One region of the Geobacillus sp. Manikaran-105 genome, then DNA from elsewhere that is predicted to be linked to it. Evidence: riboswitches for the same ligand, from Rfam matches in the RefSeq annotation. Region 1 holds a riboswitch; each other region holds the start of a gene.

Region 1 (5,737 bases):
GGCGGCAATAGCGGCGATTGTCGCCAGCGTGCCGGTGACCGTGCGCTGGATGGGGGTCGTTCCCCACTGAATGATCGCTGTCGGCGTATCCGGCGCCTTGCCGTATTTCATCAGCTGGCCGCAAATGTATGGCAAATTGTGGACGCCCATGTAAATGGCGATCGTATCAATGCCTTTGGCGAGGCTTTCCCACTTAATGTCTTCGCGGGTTCCGTCGCGGCGATGCCCCGTGACAAAGGCGACGCTGGAGCTGAACTCGCGATGGGTGACAGGAATACCGGCGTAAGCGGCCGCCGCGATGGCCGATGTGACGCCAGGGACGATCTCAAACTCGATCCCGTGCTGAACGAGCGCTTCCGCCTCTTCACCGCCGCGCCCGAACACAAACGGATCGCCGCCTTTTAAACGGACAACTGTTTTTCCTTTTTTTGCATGCAGAACGAGTGAACGGTTGATCGTTTCCTGCTGCATAGCATGGTAGCCGGGCAGCTTGCCGCAAAAAATGAGTTCAGCGTCTGTCTTGGCATACGCCAGCAAGTCTTCATTAATGAGGCGGTCGTACAAAATGACGTCGGCTTGTTGAATGCATTTCAACCCTTTGACGGTAATGAGTTCCGGATCGCCGGGGCCGGCCCCGACCAAATATACTTTCCCCATCGTTGTTTCAGCCCTTTCTGTCGTGATCCCGTCAGCTGCCGGCAGCAGCGCAAACGTTCCGTTGACGGGCGTATTGATTAACCATTAAAAACCAGTTGATATCGCTCTATTCCTAGCTTTTCTGCCGTAGTCGGCAAGCAGTTCGCTTACCGTGCCGACTGGGCATGCGTACAGCATGCCCTCCTCGAACAATGAACGCTTTGCAGGCAAATGACATTTGCCCGCCGGCGTTCTTGTTCGTGGGAAGAGGCAGAAAAGCTTGTGTTCAGCCATATGATTCTGTGTTTTTAAGTAAAGTAATGGATAATCAACACTCGTGTTCCGTTGAATTTCATTGTAAACGGCCTGGCCGTGGCATGAAAACGACTTTGTAAAATCGTCTCCCACTCTTTTTTCGAGTGGGAGACACGGTATCGTTAATGGGTTTCCGATGCGGGGATGAATCCGCGCTCCCGCAAATACGCGAGCACTTGCTCGACACATTCGTCCACCGAATAACGATGCGTTTCGATGGTCAGCTCCGGCGCTTCCGGCGCTTCATACGGCGAATCGATGCCGGTGAATTCGCGGATTTCCCCGCGGCGCGCTTTTTGATACAGCCCTTTCGGATCGCGCTTTTCGCATTCTTCAAGCGGGCAATTGACGTAAATTTCGATAAACTCGTCTTCTTCGACTAAGCGGCGGACGAGCGCCCGGTCTTCGGCAAACGGCGAAATGAATGCCGTTAACACGAACTGGCCGCTGTCGACAAACAGTTTGGCGACTTCGCCGATGCGGCGGATGTTTTCTGTCCGATCGGCGGCGGAAAAGCCGAGGTCTTTATTGAGCCCGTGGCGGATATTGTCGCCATCGAGAACGTAATTTTGAATGCCAAGCTCAAACAGCCGTCTGGAGACGGCGTTCGCCACCGTCGATTTGCCGGAGCCGGACAGCCCCGTGAACCAAAGGACGGCGCTATGATGGCCGTTGCGTTGGCGGCGATCTTCTTTTGTCACCGATGTATGATGCCAAACGATATTCGTGCTCATCTCGCTCCTCCTTTAGCGTGTCGACGGGGTGACCGTTTCGCGTTCTTGCAGCCCTTTGATCAAAACGGCGGCCACTTCCGGACGGCTGAATGTGCTCGGCGGCACTTGGCCGTTGCGCAACATTTCACGGACTTTCGTGCCAGAAAGGACAACGTGATATTGCGCGTCGTGCGGGCATGTTTTCGTCGATGCCATGCCTTCGCATTTCGTGCAATAAAAGCTGTGTTCGAAAAAGAGCGGTGTAATGCCAAGCTCTTCGGCCGTAAAGTTCGAGAAGATTTTTTGCGCATCATACGTGCCGTAATAGTTGCCGACGCCCGCATGGTCGCGGCCGACGATGAAGTGCGTGCAGCCGAAGTTTTTCCGCACCATGGCATGGAAAATCGCTTCGCGCGGACCGGCATAGCGCATCGCAGCTTGGAAGACGCCCAAGAAAACGCGGTCTTTCGGATAATAGTTTTCCAGCAGCACTTGATAGCTTTCCATCCGGATGTCGGCCGGAATATCGTCCGCTTTCGTTTCGCCGACGAGCGGGTTTAAAAACAAGCCGTCCACGATTTCAAGCGCGCATTTTTGAATGTATTCATGGGCGCGGTGAACCGGGTTGCGCGTTTGGAAGCCGACGACGGTATTCCAGCCGAGTTCGGCAAATCGTTTCCGCGTTTCGGCCGGATCGAAATAAAACGGAGCAAACTGGCCTTTGTCGGTCCGTTTGACGAGCGTAACCGCTCCGCCGACGTACACATCTGGTTTTTCAAACAGCTTGCGCACGCCCGGGTGAGCGAGTTCATCGGTTTTATAGACGAGCTTGGCTTCTTTCGTTTTATCCGGGCGGTAAATATCGGCGATTTCAATGACGCCGTAGACGTCGCCGCCATAAACGAGTTTCGCTTTGTCGCCGACAGCGAGTTCACTCGCTTTTTCTTCCGTCACCGCCAGCGTGATCGGAATGCTCCAGACAGTGCCATCAGCGAGGCGCATCGTTTCTACGACCGCATCGTAATCGGCTTTCGTTAAAAACCCGGTGAGCGGGCTGTAGGCGCCTGTGCCGATCAGCTCAAGGTCGCTTAGTTCGGCTTTGGACAGCTCGATCGTTTTCGTTGCTTCATCGATTGGGTAATCCGGATTCCAACGGTTGATCAATGTGCCGCCATGCGGAATGCTCAAACTCATGTTCATAACCTCCTAGATTGATAGATGTTCATTAAATGCCGCCGCCATGTTCATGAAGCGAACGCTCTTCTTCGGCGACTGTTTTTTTTAAGCTGATGACGCCAAGCGTCGCCAGGCAGACGCTGAAGATGGCAATCACCGTGTAAACATCGCTGTCAAGCAACAGTTTCACAAGGCTGTACGAAATGACAAGGGAAAATATTGGCGAAACAAACCACACTTTCAACAGTTGCACGACAATCCGCTTTTGCCAAATCGACATCCCGCTTTTCGCCGTGCCGATGCCGATGATCGCCGATGTCGTAATCTGCGTAAGCGGAACAGGCAAACCAAACAGCGACGAAATGATGACGAGCACGGCTCCCGTGCCGGAAATGGCGCTTCCTTCAAACGGGGAGAAGTTTGTAATTTTCTTTCCGTTTGTTTCTAACACGCGATGCCCAAGCAACAGGGCGCCGGCAGCGACAAACAAGCCGCCGAAGATAGTTGCCGGCCCGACCGCCATCAGCCCGGCGCCGACGAGCGGCCCGACGGCATTGGCCACATTGTTCATGCCGGCGGAAAACGCCTCGAGAAAGCCGGTGACAACGAGCAAGGCCATGAATGTTTTTTGCCAGCGCCCTTGTTCAAGCTGCGGATATTTTCGCTTGAGCGCCAAAAACCATTTGCCGACAGCCAGCGTAAACGAAAAGGCGACGATCGGGATCACGATCCATACCGACACGATAAACAGCAGCTTATGAAAGTACAACGCCTGATAGGCGATGCCAACGCCGACGACTGATCCGACGGTGATCTCGCTCGTCGAGAGCGGAATGCCCATGATGTTCGCCGCAAAAAGTGAAATGGCCGCCGCCGTTAAAATGATGACGACGATTTTGACGGTGAGGATCGAAGACGGAATAATGCCCGACCCGATCGTTTTCACTACTTCTCCGCCGCCGAGGCTGCCGAGAAACACGCCGATGCCGCAAAGAAGGAGGGCCATCGACTTTTTCGGAATGGCGCCCGACCCGTACGCGACACCCATCGAGGCGGCCGCGCCGCTCGCCCCGATGTTCATGGCGAAGAAAAAGGACACAATAAAGGCAATGGCAAGGAGCATATCGTTGTTCTCCCCTTATGTGAGATGGAGCCCGCACTCCGTTTTCCCCTGGCCGGCCCAGCGCCCGGAGCGCAAATCGTTCGGATCCGATGCCGGCGCTGTGCAAGGGGCGCAGCCGATGCTCGGGTAGCCCCGGTCATGGAGCACGTTGTACGGAAGACCGTGTTTATATACGTAATTCCAAACGTCTTTCCACGTCCAATGAATGAGCGGGCACACTTTAATGGAGCGGAATTTGTCGTCTTTATTGATGTACTCGACATGGCGCCGCGTCGGCGACTGTTCGCGGCGCAAGCCGGAAATCCAGGCGGTGACGCCGGTCAAGACTTCCCGCAGCGGAATGACTTTGCGCAACTCACAGCATTTGTTCGGATCGCGTTTCCATAGTTCATCGCCGAACTGTGCAGCCTGCTCCTCCAGCGTCAAGTGCGGCTGTTTCATCACGATGCGGAGCGACGGGTATTTTTCCTGTACGTTCGCGATCGTGTCGTACGTCTCTTGGAAATGCAGCCCTGTATCCAAAAAGACGATTTCCGCATCCGGCTTGACTTGGGAAATCAAATCAATGAGCACAATCCCTTCAATGCCGAAACTGCACGCATAGACAATGTCATCGCCGTATTCGCGGTACGCCCAAGCAAGGACAGCCAACGCCCCTTTCGTTTCATCATCGGACGGAAAAGACGGTTTTTCGGCCGTTTCCCATTGGTCATATGTGAGCATCGTTTCCCCCTCCTTAAAAACAAAGAAAATCAACATAATTAGTCGGATATTCATCCGGCAACGGGCAGCCTGGCGATAAAAACGCCCCTTCCATTTCGGAAAGAGCGGAAGAACGAGGGACGCCTTATCTTCCAAAATGGATCCCATTTTGCTGGAATTAGCACCTTGCCAAACGCGGCAGGTTGCCGGAGTTCATCGGGCCAGTCCCTCCCCCGCTCTTGATAAGCGTATGTAATTTATATTGATTAAAATTTTAACACAATTGGCGCTAATGTCAATCCTAGTTTTTCGATAGGAATTTTTTATATACATAGGCAGCTTCGCGATGCTTCCATCCGGTGACGGAAGGAGAGGATTACCGCTTGCGCAGGCTTCCGAGCTCCTCAACAATGGCCTGTATTTCGCTTGGACTGAACGTTTCACGCTTCATGACCATGTCGTAAATGTCTTTCAGTTCGTCATACCATGCCTCGGAAAAATGGGCCGGCTTAATCGCATCAAAATTGAGCACTTTTAATTTTTTCTTCAGCTGTTCAACGATATATTCGACGTTTTCTGCGGACGGTTTCGATAAATCCATGGTTTCGCTCCTTTCGTGGCAGGTTATCATGTATTGTACCACACCGGCGGTGAAAAAGGGGAGAGGCAATATAGTCCGCGCCAGCGTTAGGTGGTAAAATATAGGTGCATGTGCACGAGCTGCTAGAAAGCGGCTATCAAGCGCTTGGATGAAAAGGGAAAACTAATGCCAAGAAAACGGGATGGAAAGGAGTGGCTGCTTCGATGGTCAAAGTGTTGTTTGTTTGCCTCGGCAACATTTGCCGTTCGCCGATGGCGGAAGCGGTATTCCGTCATTTGGTGAACGAACGGGGGCTTGACGGACAGATTGTCGTTGATTCAGCGGGAACGGGCAGCTGGCATGTCGGGGAGCCGCCGCATGAGGGGACAAGGCGGATTTTGAGTGAAAACGACATTGACTATTCCGGCATCCGCGCCCGGCAAGTCGGGCGCCGCGACTTGGAGGAATTTGATTACATCATCGCCATGGACG
Region 2 (5,737 bases), on a different contig from region 1:
CTGCCCGAACCGCGACGGGACGGTGACGTATGGCGACTGCACGTTTTGCAGCGCCGCCAGATCGGGCGATTTTGGCCCGATGTGGAGCGTCAACAAATGGGAAGGGCTAAACGCCATTGACGCTGAACTCAAGCGGCGGGACAGCTTTCAAGGAAAGCGGCGCGAACAGGGGGTGGCAAACGCATGGCCATCATGAATATTTTGCCGTTTGCCCGTTTTTTGCTAGACGGCGCGCTCGAAGAAGGCGACATCGCCGTCGATGCGACGGTTGGCAACGGCCATGACACCGTCTTTTTAGCCGAGCTCGTCGGGGAGCGCGGGCATGTGTTTGGTTTTGATATTCAAGCCGAAGCGATCGCGGCGGCCAGAGCCCGCCTCGCCGAACACGGGCTGGACGGGCGGGTGACGCTGTTTCAGACAAGCCATAGCCTGCTGCTCGAAACGCTCCCCGACTCCGTTCACGGACGCATCGCCGGCGCCGTGTTCAACCTCGGCTATTTGCCGGGCGGCAATAAGCAAATCGCCACCAAGCCGGAATCGACGATCGAAGCGGTCCGCCAGTTGCTTTCCGTCATGAAGCCGGGCGGCGTCATCGTTCTTGTCGTCTACCACGGCCATCCGGAAGGAAAGCGCGAACGCGACGCGCTCCTTGATTACGTCCGCTTTCTTGATCAACGGCGCGTCCATGCCTTGAAATACGAATTCATCAATCGGCAAAACAACCCGCCGTTTTTGATCGCACTCGAGAATCGGGCGGATGGGGGCGCCTGATTCCGTCCGATCCGCCGACGAACCACTGCTCTCGCCAGTACAAGCAAACGGCTGCCCTTACGAAAAGGACAGCCGTTTTTGTTGCTCCTGCCAAAAGCGGTACGCTTTTCCGTTCCAATAAAAAAACATCGACGCCGCCCCGCCGGCGCGGACGAGCCGGCGCGCCAGCCGGTGCAGACCGCGTTGCTTTTTCACCTTGGCATCCGACAAATACAACCCAAGAAGCCCTCGGTGAATAAGGCGGTGAAACTGGCCGTGCGGAAGGGCGCCGACATGGCGGTCGGCCTCTTCGATGAAATGGCAAAGCCGCTCAAGCATCACCGTTTCATTCGGATAGTAAAAGCAAAAATTCAAATCGCCGCCGGCTCGATCTTCCTCTTGATCGATCAAATAGTCGAGCAAAATGTGCAGCCCTTGAATGTATGGAAAATAACCGTCGCGCACTTGTCTCGCCATCTCCAGCGGCAGCGATTCGCCAAACGCATAGGCGACGAGACAGAAAATGCCGAGCGTCGAACCGGAGCAGGCGGAAAACTCATACCACTCCATCGGCGGCAAGGCGTCTTTGTATTGCGCGAACCATTTCTCCAACCGCGGCACCCGCTCGCTCGCTTCGACATGTTTATGTACTTGCAAGTCGCAATAATATCCGGCCAACTCATGTAAAAACGGGGCGATCGTCTCATAATGGCGCACCGTCTCGAGCACCTCTTGGCACGTGCGGACGAGCGCCGGCAAATAGCCGCCGTCTTCCTGCTCGCGGCGATGGCGGTAATAGTTCGACGGCTCGGCGCCGATTGTCAACGCGTCCGGCATTGAATCGTGCAAGGCGCGAAAGTCGAGCGGATCAAGCGAGGTGCTGCGGTCGCACAAATTATCCAAATAATCGCTGATCGTCTGGTAAGCCACGATAAAGCGGATGCAATCCTCCATGTTTTCTCCGGCCAAAAGCGCCAAAATGGAGCCGCCTTCGCAATGGAACGTTTTCGACGCGATGCTCGCCAAGGCCTGGCGCCGAAGCTCCGGGTCGGGAATGCGCTCGGCCTGGCGCCGCCAATAGGCAAGCTCGCGGTGGACAAGCGGAAGCACGTCACGATACACCATTTTCATCAAGGAGATGGGGTTTTTCGGAATGTTCAATCGGCTCACCTCAGGTGCAAACACCATGGTCTCGTCTCCTAGCATTTCCATCTTATCGGCAACCAAAATTGTTTCGCGTCTGAACAGCTTGCGATCTCGTCTTCCAGTATTGCCATCAATGCGGCCGGGGCAAACCATAAAAGGGTTGGCGACGGAGTGAAAAAGCCGCTCAACAACGGTTCTTCTCACGTTGAGAAGCTTTGTGAAATCGGATCTTCTTCCCCGATCCCAACCACTCATCGGGCGAAACGAAACGTTTTTCACCAATCCCGATTAGGCGCGCTCGCTTTCGTTGGCGATTTGGACGCAGCGTTGTACAATACATGGTGAACGATCGATTTTGCAACAGAAAGGAACGAACGCCCATGATCTATCCGTACAAAGGAAAAACGCCGCAAATCGCCGCCTCCGCCTTTATCGCCGACTATGTGACGATCACCGGCGATGTCGTGATCGGCGAAGAGACGAGCATTTGGTTCAATACCGTCATCCGCGGCGACGTGGCGCCGACGGTGATCGGCAACCGGGTCAATATCCAAGATAACTCAATTTTGCATCAAAGTCCAAACAATCCGCTTATCATTGAAGACGGGGTGACGGTCGGCCATCAAGTCATTTTGCACAGCGCCATCGTTCGCAAAAACGCGCTCATCGGCATGGGCTCAATCATTTTGGACCGCGCGGAAATCGGGGAAGGCGCGTTTATCGGCGCCGGCAGTTTAGTGCCGCCGGGCAAAAAAATTCCGCCCAACACGCTCGCCCTCGGCCGCCCGGCCAAAGTCGTCCGCGAACTGACGGAAGACGACCTCCGCGAAATGGAGCGCATCCGCCGCGAATATGTGGAAAAAGGGCAATATTACAAAGCGCTGCAGCAAGCCGCGCGTCCTCACGAACAAGAGCTGCCGTAATCCGGCAGCTCTTGTTCTGTTGCGTTTGCCGACGCCTGAAACGACTCGCGCATCCGCGCCGTCCGGCCTTACTTGTTCGCCAGCGCCAGCGCTTGTTCTCTCAGCGTCGTCGCTTTATCAGTGCGCTCCCACGGCAAGTCGATGTCCGTACGCCCGAAATGCCCGTAAGCGGCCGTCTGTTTGTAAATCGGGCGGCGCAGGTCAAGCATTTTGATGATGCCCGCCGGGCGGAGATCGAAGTTGCTGCGCACGACCTCAATCAAAATGTCTTCCGACACTTTGCCGGTGCCGAACGTATCAATGGAAATCGATACCGGACGGGCGACGCCGATCGCGTAGGCGAGCTGCACTTCGCATTTGTCGGCCAGTCCTGCCGCAACGATGTTTTTCGCCACATAGCGGGCCGCATACGCCGCCGAGCGGTCGACTTTCGTCGGGTCTTTGCCCGAGAACGCGCCGCCGCCATGGCGGGCGTAGCCGCCGTACGTGTCGACAATGATTTTCCGCCCCGTCAGCCCAGCATCCCCTTGCGGACCGCCGATGACAAACCGTCCTGTCGGGTTGATGAAATAGTTCGTGTTCTCATCAAGCAGCTCGGCCGGCACGACCGGTTTGATGACATGCTCCTTAATGTCGCGCTCGATTTGCTCTTGCGTAATTTCCGGATGGTGCTGCGCGGACACGACGATCGTATCGACGCGCACCGGTTTGCCGTTTTCATCGTATTCGATCGTCACTTGCGTTTTCCCGTCCGGCCGCAAGTACGGCAAGACGTCCGTTTTACGCACTTCCGCCAATCGACGCGCCAAGCGGTGCGCAAGCGAAATCGGCAGCGGCATCAATTCTTCCGTCTCATTGCAGGCGAACCCAAACATCAATCCTTGGTCGCCGGCGCCGATCGCTTCAATTTCCTCGTCAGTCATCTGACCTTCGCGCGCCTCAAGCGCCCGGTCCACCCCCATCGCAATGTCTGGCGACTGTTCGTCAATCGACGTCAGCACCGCGCACGTATCGGCGTCAAATCCGTATTTGGCGCGCGTGTAGCCGATCTCCCGGACCGTATCGCGGACGATGCGCGGAATGTCCACGTACGTTGATGTTGTGATTTCCCCACTCACGAGCACCAGCCCGGTCGTCACGCTCGTTTCGCAAGCGACACGGGCGTTCGGGTCTTTTTCCAAAATGGCATCCAAAATGGCATCAGAAATTTGGTCGCAAATTTTATCCGGATGTCCTTCTGTCACAGACTCTGACGTAAACAAGCGGCGTTTGGCTGACATTCGGTTTGTTTCCTCCTCTTAACATAATGTGGCGACACGGAACTCATTTCCCTTTTTCCCTTCGCAATATAAAAAACCTTTCCTGTAACGGCTGAGGAAAGGTCATGGCAATCGTATTGCTTCCTTTCACTCTTATCGTTCAAGGACTGCGCCTTGCCACAGGTTAGCACCATTTCACACATGTCCAGTTGTGACGGTTGCTGGGCTTCATCGGGCCTGTCCCTCCACCGGCTCGGGATAAGAGTATCCGTTCAATGAATTATCTTATCGCAATTGAAGGAACAAAGTCAACCGCAGAAGTGAATTTTTTATCATCCCGCTTCCGCGCACGAACCCAAGCAAAGGAGGAATGAGCGCCTTTCCCTTGCCTCCATAAAACAAAGGGAAGCTAAACGCAGCCCCTTTCTTTTGTATAGGAGGGGAGCGCGTCTATATAAACGTGCCGCTTCCGGCTGCATGCTTGAACAAGACGAGGCGGATTTGGCAAACGTATTGCCGATTTGGGTCATCACTGCCTGCTTCCTTAATAGCAAGACAGTAAGACAACCCGGGAACGGCCGCCTCCCGCTTGAAGCACAGGCGGGAGAGCGTGCAAAATCTGAAAAATAGGCAAAATAAGTTCAAAAAAACCCACACAATTAGTATGGACTATTAATAAAAATGTGTTATACTATTTTCAAGAGTGATTACAAAAAGAAGGCAGGTTGTGAACATGGGGATCGCAAACATGACAAATAAGCTGGATGTATTGCTGCAAAAACCGTACGTACATCACCAATTGTCCGTCGCCGAGCTCGTCGAGAAAGTATTGCAGCGGAACGAAGGACGGCTGACCCACACCGGGGCGGTTGCCGTGACAACCGGCAAGTACACGGGGCGGTCGCCGAAAGACAAATACATCGTCGAAGAACCGTCCACGAAGCAAACGATCGACTGGGGAACGGTCAACCAGCCGATGTCTCCGGAAACGTTTGAGAAACTGTACGACAAAGTGCTCGATTATTTAATGAAACAAGATGAACTGTTCGTCTTTAAAGGCTTTGCCGGCGCCGATCCGAAATACCGGCTGCCGATTCAAGTCGTCAACGAATTCGCCTGGCACAACTTGTTCGTCCATCAGCTGTTCATCCGCCCGAGCGCCGAGGAGCTCGCCGCGCACGAGCCGCAATTCACCGTCATTTGCGCGCCGAACTTTAAAGCCGACCCGAAGGTGGACGGGACGCGCTCGGAAGCGTTCATCATCATCTCGTTTGAACGGCGCACCGTGTTGATCGGCGGCACCGAGTATGCCGGCGAAATGAAAAAATCGATTTTCTCGGTCATGAACTATGTGCTGCCGGAACAAGGCATCCTGCCGATGCACTGCTCGGCCAACGTCGGGCAGGAAGGCGACGTCGCCCTCTTTTTCGGCTTGTCGGGAACGGGAAAAACGACGCTCTCGACCGACCCGAACCGCCGCTTGATCGGCGATGACGAACACGGTTGGTCAAGCCGCGGCATTTTCAACATCGAAGGCGGCTGCTATGCGAAATGCATCAACCTATCGCGCGAGAAAGAGCCGCAAATTTTTGACGCCATCGGCTTCGGCGCGGTGCTCGAAAACGTCGTTCTCGATGACGCGACGCGGGTGCCGAATTA
Region 3 (5,737 bases), on a different contig from region 1:
TCCAAGAACGTCAAACAGCCATGCGCCTTCGCCAGCTTGACGACGCCTTGAATGTCGGTCACTTTTAACAATGGGTTGGACGGCGTTTCCATATAAATGACTTTCGTGTTCGGCCGGATGTTTTCCGCCACTGCGTTTAAATCGGTCATATCGACAAACGTATATTCAATGCCAAAGCGGCCGAGCACCTCCGTAATCATCCGGTACGTGCCGCCGTAGACGTCTTCGGTCACGAGGACGTGGTCGCCTTTTGAGAGAAGCAAAAACGCCGTTGAAATAGCCGCCATGCCAGAAGCGAACGCAAACCCGCGCGTTCCGCCTTCTAACGCCGCGATCGTTTCCTCAAGCGCCTCGCGCGTCGGGTTGCCGGAGCGGCTGTAGTCGTATTTGCCGAATGAATCGAAATCGAACTGATGGAACGTGGAGGCGTGCTGGATCGGCACGCTCACCGCCCCCGTTTCGCGATCGACTTTCCATTCATTATGGAGCAGTTTCGTTGAAAACGACCATTCCCGTTCCATCGCTTACACCTCTTTCATGTGTTTGAACGCTTGCGCCAAGTCGGCGATTAAATCATCCGCATGTTCGATGCCGACCGAGAAGCGGAGCAGTCGGTTGCAGACGCCGTTTTGGATGCGGATTTCTTCCGGAATGTCGGCGTGCGTCTGCGTCGCCGGGTACGTGATGAAGCTTTCGACTCCGCCTAAGCTTTCCGCGAATGTAATGAGGCGCAAGCTTTTTAAAAACCCGTTCACCCACTTTTCATCGGCAATCCGGAACGACAGCATCCCGCCTCTTCCTGGATATAAGACGTCTGTAACATCTTCATGTTCGCGCAAAAAGGCGCTGATGCGCTTGGCGTTTTCTTCATGCTGGCGCATCCTTAGCGCCAGCGTTTTCATCCCGCGAATCAACAGCCACGAATCAAACGGCGACAAAACCGCGCCGATGGCGTTCTGATACTCGGCCAGGCGTTGACAGAGCTCCTCGCCCTTGGCGACGACAAGGCCAGCCAACACGTCGTTATGGCCGCCTAAATATTTCGTGGCGCTGTGGATGACAATATCGGCGCCTTGTTCGATCGGGCGTTGGAGCACCGGCGTGTAAAACGTGTTATCGACGATCAGCAGCAGCCCATGCCGTTTGGCGAGCTTGGCGACCGCCGAAATATCCGCCTCCTGCATCAATGGGTTCGTCGGCGTTTCCAAAAAGATGGCTTTCGTTTTTTCCGTGATTTTTTCTTCCACAGCATCAAGATCGGCAAAATCGACGTAATGAAAGCCGAGACCGTACTTGCGCCAGCCGCGCTCAAACAGGCGGTACGTCCCGCCGTAAAGGTCGGCCGATACGAGAAACTCGTCTCCGCTCTCAAACAAGGCGAGCACTGTCTGAATGGCGGCCATGCCGGAGCTGAACGCATAGCCTTGGTCGCCGCCTTCCAGTCTCGCGATCGCTTCTTCGACGATTTTGCGCGTCGGGTTGCCGGTGCGGATATAGTCAAACCCGGTCGACTCCCCGATGCCGGCATGGCGGTAGGCGGTGGAAAAATAAACTGGCGGGTTGACCGTCCCCGTCACCGTTTCGCTCCGGTTGCCAATTTGCGCTAACAGCGTCTCTAGTTTCTCCATCTCATCTCTCTCCTTCTGTTGAAAATTCCATCATGGATCAACAGCCAACCACTTAACGCCCAACGAAGCGCCGCTGTTGGTCAAGCAGCGGCTGAGGGCCTTGATCCTCGACGCCTCTCGGTTGAGGGAGCAGCCGCTTGAGCAAATAAAAAAAGTCTTCTAAGAAGAAGACTTTTCCATACGCACATGGTCATGCTTCTTCTTATCTGCCGAATTGAATGCTCAATTCGCTGGATTTAGCACCTGGCCGTCGGGCGGCTGGTTGCTGAAGCTTCATTGGGCCAGTTCCCTCCGCTTCTCTTGATAAGAACCGCTGCGTATTTAATTTTGTTAATTGTTAATTTATTAAAAAATGTAACGCATTCCGGCCATTTTTGCAAGTCATTTTTTTGCCGGCGCCAATGTTCGGCAAGTTCACGAAAAATTCGAGCCCTTCGTTAACATCTTTTTGCCTAAATATGTTACAATAACAAGTGAACTTGCGCTTTCATGGAGGATGATCATGGCGACAGCAACAGGAACGATGCGCGATTATACGCTTTACAGCAGGGAGCTGCAAGAAGAAATCGGGTTGCTTGTCTACTTGCCAAGCAATTTTTCTCCGTTGCATAAATATTCTTTATTAATCGCGCAAGACGGCAAGGATTATTTTATGTACGGAAAAATCAAAACCGTGATCGAGACGCTCATGGACGAAGGAACGATCGACCGAACGATCGTTGTCGGCATCCCGTACCGGAACGTCAGCGACCGCTACGAGAAATACCACCCGGCCGGTCGAAAAAACGAAGCCTATATCCGCTTTTTGGCCCATGAGCTCGCGCCGTTTTTGGATCGCGAGCTGCCGACGTATCAAATGGGCAAAGGACGAGCGCTGATTGGCGATTCGCTGGGAGGAACCGTTTCGCTTCTAGCCGGGCTGTTGTATCCGCATACATTTGGAAAAATCGCCATGCAGTCTCCTTACATTGACGACTCGGTGCTCGAACGCATCCGCGCGTTCCGCGACCCGTCGCTTCTTTCCCTTTACCATTCCGTCGGCGCAGAAGAAATGGCGGTCAAAACGACGGACGGCCATGTACGCGATTTTATCACCCCGAACCGGGCCGCACGGGACTTATTGATCGAAAAGCGGTTTCCCTACACGTACCATGAATTTGCCGGCGGGCATGCATGGACGTATTGGCAGCCGGATGTGCCCCGGGCGGTATCGGCCATTTTGTCGCTGTAAATAACGGCAAACGAACCATCTAAAGGAGGGAAAGCGGAATGAAGTACGGCATTGTCATTTTTCCGCCAAAGCGGATTCAAGACTTCGCCAACTCGTACCGGAAGCGGTACGACAGCCATTACGCCCTCATCCCGCCGCACATTACATTGAAATACCCGTTTGAGGCGGATGAGGAGCAAATCAAAGAAATGACGAAAGAGCTGCGCCGCATCGCAGCGGAAACGGAGCCGATTCCGATCAAAGTGACGAAATTCAGCTCGTTTTACCCGACAAGCCACATCATTTATTTGAAAGTCGAGCCAAACGAAGTGCTGGAACGGTTGCACGAGCAGCTGCACAGCGGCTTGTTTGCCGGGGAGCCGGAATTCGTGTTCGTGCCGCACATTACAATCGGCCGCGATTTGCCGAATGCGGAATACGCTGACGTCTACAGCCAACTGCGGCTGCAAAACGTCCATTTTGAAGAGACGGTCGACCGGTTCCACCTTCTTTACCAGCTCGAGAACGGATCATGGACTGTCTATGAAACCTTTATCGTTGGAGGAAAGGAAACGGGAGAATGAACGTCGCCATTGGAACAACGGAAGACCGCGCGTTGTATGAAGACGCGTTGCGCGTCCGTCGGATTGTATTCATCGAAGAGCAAAACGTGCCGGAAGAAGAAGAAATCGATGTATTTGAACATGAATCGTTCCATCTCGTCCTATACGATGGCGAACAAGCAATCGCAGCCGGCCGGTTTCGCCTGGTCGATGAAGGGGTTGGCAAAGCGGAGCGCATCTGCGTTTTGCCGGCTTACCGCGGCCGCGGCGTCGGCCGGATGGTGATGGAGGCGTTGGAGCAGCTTGCGAAAACAAAAGGGGCGAAAAAAGTGAAGCTGAACGCCCAGACGCACGCCGAACCGTTTTATAAGAAGCTCGGCTATGAGACGATATCCGGCGTGTTTATGGACGCCGGCATCCCACATGTCACGATGGTGAAATCGCTCGAATGATGGCCATAGAACAGCCTCGTCTACACTGATCCAAGGCTTGGGATCATCGAACATCGTTTCGCTCTCCTGAGCCAAGCAGAGCAAAAGGGAGCTTTGCGCACGCAAGCTCCCTTTTGCTTACTTTTTGTTGTTCAACATATTGGCGATCGTGTTCAAATCAATTTGTTTGCCGTTATGGACGATCGCCTTGACGATTTGATCCTCAAGTTCTTTTGGCACTTTCCGGTTGGCAATTTGCGCCACCCGCTTCACCACTTGGCGCACCGTTTTTTCATCGCTGAAATTGGCGTTTTGCAGCGAGTTGGCGAGCTCAAAAACGTCTTTCATATTGACACCTGTTTTCTGTTCGATGTTTTTAAAAAATTGCTGATCCATCGTTCCGCCTCCTTCTCCCTGCTATATCGTATGATGCTCCCGCCTCGGCGTGCATCAAATTAGGGAAAGAAAAATACGAGCCGCTCCGTGGCGCCGAAACGGCCCGTATCCCATTCGCTTTTTCCGTTAGGCGACAAATGCCGCGCCGACAATAATCAACAAGATGAACAACACGACAATCAGCACAAAGCCACCGCCATAGCCACCGCCATAGCCGTAGCCGTAAGGATAACCATAACCGCAGAAGCCCATCATAATGTGCACCTCCTTCTCCGTTTACTGTATCGTATTCACCGGCTTAGCGGAGCGTATGGGCGCAAAGGCCATTTTGTCATCCAAATCGGCGGAACAGCTCGGCAAATTCCCGCTCCTTCTTCGCAAACCATTGCTCGATGTAGTCCAAGTTGCCTTGTACACTTTTTAAAAATCCATTGTTCAATTTTTCGATTTCTTGCAGCTGTTTGTTAAAGTCCTTTCCCCATTGTTCAAACAGGCGGATGAACGTTTCATGCCCTTCTTTGCGCGACGCAACCCAATTTTCGAGCGCTTTTTCCAACTCTTTGCTCACACTTTCCCCTCCTTTCTTACTGTTGTATGCAAAAACGACTGCCCGAGGTGAAGGCGTCCCCGTTCTTTTTTTGCCTTGCCATATGGTAAAGTAAAGATGAACGGCAACATGAAAGGGAGGGAACGAATGTGAGACAAATTGAAACAGTTGAGCAATTCGAGGCGGCCATTTCCGGCGATAAGCCAGCGATTATGAAGTTTTACACAACTTGGTGTCCAGACTGCGTGCGCCTGAACATGTTCATCGATGACATCATCCGCGATTACGGGCAGTACGACTGGTTCGAAATCGACCGAGACCAGTTTCCAGATCTTGGTGAGAAGTACCAAGTGCTTGGCATTCCAAGTCTTCTTGTGTTCCGAAACGGGGAAAAAATCGCCCATCTGCATAGCGCCGATGCGAAAACGCCGGAAGAAGTGCGCGCCTTTTTGCAATCGCTGCCGGCTTGATAGCCCTGCCGCGCCTCCCACGGCTCTGCCTAAGGCACGGCATGAAAACCGCCGCCCACGCTTCGGGCGGCGGTTTTCACTCCAGAGCGTATTTGATTGTATTTTCCACACGTGCCCGTACACATCCAGACGGCAGACTTAGTATTCAATCTCGTCGTAATCTTTCGGCTGGCGCGTCAATTGCGGATTATCAAACATAAATTCAATCGAAATTTCCTCATCGGTCGTCCGCGTTCGCTCCGGACGGCCGTTCGTTTTTAATTGGATTTGGATTTCCTCATCGGTTGTTTTCGTTCGTTTGTTTTCCATTGTTTTTGTCCTCCTCAACGTTAGTTTCGCAGCAGCGGCTGGACTTTTTGAATGAGCTCCGTCATTTTTGCCGCCTGTTTTTCATAGAGCACTTTTGCCTCTTGCGAATCGGTTTGCAGTGCGTACAATTCGAAATCAGCTTGCACTTTTTTCATCGCAGCCAACAGCAGCTTTTTCTCTTGC

Evidence for each region. Region 1 has a riboswitch for S-adenosylmethionine ahead of CV945_RS10685 (phosphoadenylyl-sulfate reductase). Riboswitches for the same ligand answer to the same signal wherever they lie in the genome.
Region 2: it holds a riboswitch for S-adenosylmethionine, as region 1 does, so the genes downstream of both, metK (methionine adenosyltransferase) here and CV945_RS10685 (phosphoadenylyl-sulfate reductase) in region 1, are expected to answer to the same signal.
Region 3: it holds a riboswitch for S-adenosylmethionine, as region 1 does, so the genes downstream of both, CV945_RS05690 (methionine biosynthesis PLP-dependent protein) here and CV945_RS10685 (phosphoadenylyl-sulfate reductase) in region 1, are expected to answer to the same signal.

The regions. Positions count from the first base shown of each region.
Region 1 is NZ_PIJG01000032.1:47,625-53,361, forward strand. Features, by position in the region: gene cobA (uroporphyrinogen-III C-methyltransferase) at 1-657, opposite strand, end outside; gene cysC (adenylyl-sulfate kinase) at 1,074-1,685, opposite strand; gene sat (sulfate adenylyltransferase) at 1,698-2,858, opposite strand; gene CV945_RS10680 (sulfate permease) at 2,890-3,963, opposite strand; gene CV945_RS10685 (phosphoadenylyl-sulfate reductase) at 3,979-4,686, opposite strand; SAM riboswitch class I at 4,808-4,914, opposite strand; gene CV945_RS10690 (DUF1128 domain-containing protein) at 5,042-5,266, opposite strand; gene CV945_RS10695 (low molecular weight protein-tyrosine-phosphatase) at 5,470-5,737, shown strand, end outside.
Region 2 is NZ_PIJG01000015.1:820-6,556, reverse strand. Features, by position in the region: partial or broken gene CV945_RS06365 (hypothetical protein) at 1-73, shown strand, start outside; gene mnmM (tRNA 5-(aminomethyl)-2-thiouridylate-methyltransferase MnmM) at 184-771, shown strand; gene CV945_RS06355 (tetraprenyl-beta-curcumene synthase family protein) at 829-1,938, opposite strand; gene CV945_RS06350 (gamma carbonic anhydrase) at 2,277-2,819, shown strand; gene metK (methionine adenosyltransferase) at 2,888-4,099, opposite strand; SAM riboswitch class I at 4,229-4,343, opposite strand; gene pckA (phosphoenolpyruvate carboxykinase (ATP)) at 4,812-5,737, shown strand, end outside.
Region 3 is NZ_PIJG01000012.1:73,495-79,231, reverse strand. Features, by position in the region: gene metC (cystathionine beta-lyase) at 1-521, opposite strand, end outside; gene CV945_RS05690 (methionine biosynthesis PLP-dependent protein) at 525-1,628, opposite strand; SAM riboswitch class I at 1,828-1,938, opposite strand; gene CV945_RS05685 (alpha/beta hydrolase) at 2,131-2,859, shown strand; gene CV945_RS05680 (YjcG family protein) at 2,898-3,422, shown strand; gene CV945_RS05675 (GNAT family N-acetyltransferase) at 3,419-3,853, shown strand; gene spoVIF (sporulation-specific transcription regulator SpoVIF) at 3,971-4,228, opposite strand; gene CV945_RS05665 (YjcZ family sporulation protein) at 4,355-4,483, opposite strand; gene CV945_RS05660 (hypothetical protein) at 4,560-4,796, opposite strand; partial or broken gene CV945_RS05655 (thioredoxin family protein) at 4,910-5,245, shown strand; gene CV945_RS17215 (hypothetical protein) at 5,384-5,554, opposite strand; gene CV945_RS05650 (DUF421 domain-containing protein) at 5,575-5,737, opposite strand, start outside.